2 regions of the Arhodomonas sp. AD133 genome follow, and region 2 is predicted to be linked to the other one. Evidence: riboswitches for the same ligand, from Rfam matches in the RefSeq annotation. Region 2 holds a riboswitch; the other holds the start of a gene.
What was found. A riboswitch is a leader RNA that binds a small molecule or an ion and turns the genes downstream of it on or off. The one in region 2 is predicted to bind cobalamin.

Region 1 (2,198 bases), on a different contig from region 2:
CGCGTGGCGGGACCGCATCCCCGAGGATGCGCCCAATCAGTTCCTGATCAATATCCAGCCTGACGAGCTTCCGGGGGTGCGCGAGCATCTGCGCGAGGCCGGGGTGCGTGCCGGGTTCTCGCCCATGGTAAGGGGCCGGTTGGTGGCCATGAACGGCGAACGCATCGCCGCGCCCGCGTCCGGCGATGAGCGTGGCGAGGCCGGACGCCGGCGAGGACGGCGGGAGTTCAACCTCACCTGGGCGCGCATGCCCCGGCCGGGGAACGAGGTCGTGGCCGGGTCGTGGTGGCCCCGGGACGACGGAGCCGCATCGCCGGGCGAGCTGTCCGTGGAGGAACGCTTTGCCGAACGCTACGGTATCGCGCTCGGCGATGCGCTCACCTTCGAGGTGGCCGGTCAGCGCGTGAGTGCAACGGTCACCAGTCTGCGCAAGGTGGACTGGGACAGTTTCAATGTGAACTTCTTCGTGGTCGCCTCGCCGGGGACGCTGGACGTGCTGCCCCGGACCTGGCTAACGAGCTTCTATCTGCCCGACGGCGAGGATGAACTCATCGTGCGTTTGGTCCGGGAGTACCCCAGTGTCACCGCCATCGACGTGGGAGCGATTCTTCGCACCGTGCGCGCCATCATGGATCAGGGTAGCCGGGTGGTGGAGCTCATGTCCTTGCTCACACTGGTTGCGGGGGTGCTGGTGCTGCTCGCCGCCCTTCAGATCACCGGCGAGCAGCGCCGCTTCGAGAGTGCCCTGTTGCGTGCGCTCGGTGCCACTGGTCGTCACGTGCGTCGACTCGCTCGCTACGAGCTCTGGTTGCTGGGGGCGGTCGCCGGTCTCATCGCCGGCGGCATGGCCACGGCGGCAGGCGTGTTCGTCGCCGAGGGCCTTTTCGATCTGGACTACCCCGTGCGCCCGCTGGCGCTGCTCGGCGGTGCCGTGGTTGGAGTGGCCACCGTTTGGCTGGCCGGGGGCCTCGCGGCCCGGCGCTATTATCGCGTCTCGCCAATGCGGTTGCTGCGGGAAGGGGGGGATTGAGTGGCGGCATCCAACCTGCGGGTTCCGAGTTGAAAGTGCCAAGTCACGGGTGGTAACGGCACCGCGGGGGCGACGCGCTACATTCAAACTGAAACTCTGAGCTTTTCACCAAGGCGTGGCTTCGCCGCGCCGCAACCACTTTGAGAATGTGACGCGAACCCTATATATTGGGCGTGGTCTTCAGCGGATGCCCAACAAATGGGTGTCCGGCGGGGAACACCGGTGAGAATCCGGGGCTGTCGCGCAACGGTGTGGCGATACCATCGCCGAGCCCGAGTACCGCCGAAGACGACGACGGGAGCCTCGCGCCAAGGTTTCCGGTGCTCAGTCATCCGGGTACCCGCGCCGGCTCCTTACCCCTGTAACCAGCGGGAGGAGCCCATGCACACACATCATCTGCCACTGAACGATCCATCCGACGAACCACTTGCCGTGAACCACGGTGGCGCGCAGTCGTTGCGTGCCCTGATTCCGGACAGCTGTCTGACCCCGGCATTGCGCAGTGCGCTGCAGGGGCTCGGTGCCTGCATCGTGCCGTTCCGCTGGCCGGGTATCGATCATCCCGACCTGGCCGGAATTACCGTGCCGCTGCCCGGCACCGGTCCCGAATGGCTCGGCGAGGCGGAATCCGAAAGTCTGATAGCGGCCCTCAAGGATATGGAGCGGTGCGGCCGGGCCCCGGTCTGGGCTCAGGTGATGCTGGCGCAACATCGCGCCGGCACCCTGCTGGACAGTGACGGCACGCTGGAACTCGCCGACGGGCTCAGTGCTCAGGGGCTGATCGCCGCCGTTCTGAGGCTCCCGGGTCACCAAGACGGGGCTTAGTGGCAGTCGCGAGTACAAAGCGCCAAGTTGGAAGCAAAAAGTGCCGCGTGCCGCGCGGCGCTTCCAACTCGCCACTTGCAACTCGGAACTTTCCATTAAGGCGCGGCCCGGCCGCGCCTTTACCGCTCCTCCACCGGAAAGCCTTCCAGATAGCGCGCCCAATCCACGGACGGGTCGCCCACGGCGACGAAGTCGGGGTTGAGGACGGATTCCTTCGTGTTGTAGGTCAGCGGTGTGGCGTCGGTGCGCAGCACGCGACCGCCGGCGGCCTCGACCACGCACTGTGCGGCGCCGGTGTCCCATTCCGAGGTCGGGCCAAAGCGCGGATAGATGTCCGCTTCGC
Region 2 (2,198 bases):
CGGGATCGGTGACGTAGTCGAACGGTGGCACGAGCGGCGTCACCGGTCACCCCCCGTGATGGTGGGTGTGGTGGTGATGATGGTGATGGCCATGGCTGTGGTCGGCGTCGGTGCCGGCACCGCGCACATGGTGGTGATGACCCTCCTGGGGCTGGCCGACGCGGTCCTCGAAGCCGATAATCTGCTCGCGGTACTGGCAGAGCTGGCAGTTCATCCGGCCCTCGCCGCGCTCGGTGGTATGGAGCCGGTCGATGAACGCGGCGATGACCTCGGGGTGGTCACGGAGGTAGGGGGCTTTGACCACGTCGATACCGGGGTTCTCGCTGGCGAACTCGTCCGCCGTATCGTAGATGCGCTTGACCAGCCGCCCGGTGAACAGGAAGTAGGGGAAGACGAGCACGCGGCGGAAGCCGAGCATGCTGGCGCGCTTGAGCCCTTCGGCAATGCTCGGGCGGGTGACGCCGCTGTAGCAGACTTCCGCCCAGCCGAAGCCCATGCCTTCCCAGAGCATGCGCGCGATTTTCGAGATGTTGCTGTTGGCGTCCGAGTCGGAGGCGCCGCGGCCGACCACCAGCAAGACCGTATCCGCCCGGTCGTAATCGGCTCCGGCGTCGGCTTCCGCCTCTTCGATGCGGGCGCCGGCCGCCTTGATCATCCGGGCGTGGACGCCGAGCTCGGTGCCGTAGCGGATTTCCACCTCCGGGTGGTGCTGTTGCAGGGCGTTGAGCTCGCTGGGGATGTCGTTCTTGGCGTGGCCGGCGGCCATGAGCATGCCGGGTACCGCGGTGATGCGTCGGGCGCCGCGTTGCACCAGGCGGTCGACGCCATCGCTGATCAGCGGCGTGGCGAATTCCAGGAAGCCGGTCTCGCAGTCGCGTTCGGGGAACTGGTGGCGGAGATGGCTCGCGAGGGTGTGGAATTCCTCCACGCCCTCGACGTCACGGGAGCCGTGGCCGACCACGAGGACGGCGGGCGGTTCGGTGTTCATCATGCGTGCTCCTCACCCGGTGATGCGGTATTCGTCGAAGCCGCGTTGGGGGCAGCGAGGATGCAGGTGGGCACCGGCGCATGGCCGCCGCGTCCGCGCCGGCCCGACGACGACTGGCGCGCCCGGTCAATGGCATTCCTCGACGGCGCGCCCCTCCGCGCAGCCGGTCGATTCAGGCTCTCCGGGCCGGTCTCCGGACTCGCGTGCGGGCCTCGTCGCCCGGGGTGGACCGCCTTCCCATGGCGTTACGCCACAGTGGCCGGGATGGTCCACCGGCACACGCTCACCGTTGCGGGGGCAGTCCCGGATTCGGCGCGTCACGCGGCGGCGGCGCCCCACCGGGTTCCCGTTTCACCCTCGCGGCGGATTCGCCACAGGGCACCCGAGAGCGGATTGGAGCAGGGACGCTACCCCCGCCGGGGTGGCGAAGTCAAACCGACGACGCTCGTATCGACGCCGGTGCACGGGTAGGATGTCGCGCCCATCGAAGGCAATCCCCGCCACTGCAGGCGGCGGGCTCAACGGCAGGACGACACGATGTCGAGCATGAGTGTACGCGGCTCGGCGCCGGCGGCGCTGATCAGCGCGCCGGGCTCGGGCCAGGGCAAATCCATGATCACCGCGGGACTGGCGCGACTGCACCGCAACGCCGGCCGCCGGGTGCGGGTGTTCAAGTTCGGTCCGGACTATCTGGATCCCATGGTGCTGGAGCAGGCCTCCGGTGCCCCCGTCTATCAGCTCCACCCCTGGATGACCGGTGAGGCAGAGTGCCGCTGGCGCCTCGCCGAGGCCGCCGCCGAGGCGGATCTGGTCCTGGTCGAGGGGGCGATGGGCCTGTTCGACGGTGATCCGGCGACCGCAGAGCTGGCGGCGATGACGGATCTGCCGGCGGTCCCGGTGATCGACGCCTCGGGCATGGCACAGACCTTCGGGGCGCTGGCGCTGGGGATGGACCGCTATCGCGGGGACGTACGCCTGTCCGGCGTCATCGCCAACCGCACCGGCAGCCCGGGGCACGGCCGCATGCTCGCGGCGAGCCTGCCGGAGGGCATGCCCCTCATCGGCGCGGTGCCGCGGCACGAGGCGCTGAGCATTCCCGACCGTCACCTCGGATTGGTGCAGGCGGGGGAGATCGTCGATCTCGACGAACGCCTGGATACTATCGCCGGCGTTCTCGGCGAAGCGGGGCTGGATACGCTCCCGGCGACGG

Region 1: it holds a riboswitch for cobalamin, as region 2 does, so the genes downstream of both, ACPEES_RS08520 (hypothetical protein) here and ACPEES_RS17780 (sirohydrochlorin chelatase) in region 2, are expected to answer to the same signal.

The regions. Positions count from the first base shown of each region.
Region 1 is NZ_JBNAZM010000010.1:81,770-83,967, forward strand. Features, by position in the region: gene ACPEES_RS08515 (ABC transporter permease) at 1-1,030, shown strand, start outside; cobalamin riboswitch at 1,195-1,331, shown strand; gene ACPEES_RS08520 (hypothetical protein) at 1,412-1,855, shown strand; gene cysQ (3'(2'),5'-bisphosphate nucleotidase CysQ) at 1,975-2,198, opposite strand, start outside.
Region 2 is NZ_JBNAZM010000039.1:28,676-30,873, forward strand. Features, by position in the region: gene ACPEES_RS17775 (precorrin-8X methylmutase) at 1-43, opposite strand, end outside; gene ACPEES_RS17780 (sirohydrochlorin chelatase) at 47-991, opposite strand; cobalamin riboswitch at 1,156-1,390, opposite strand; gene ACPEES_RS17785 (cobyrinate a,c-diamide synthase) at 1,535-2,198, shown strand, end outside.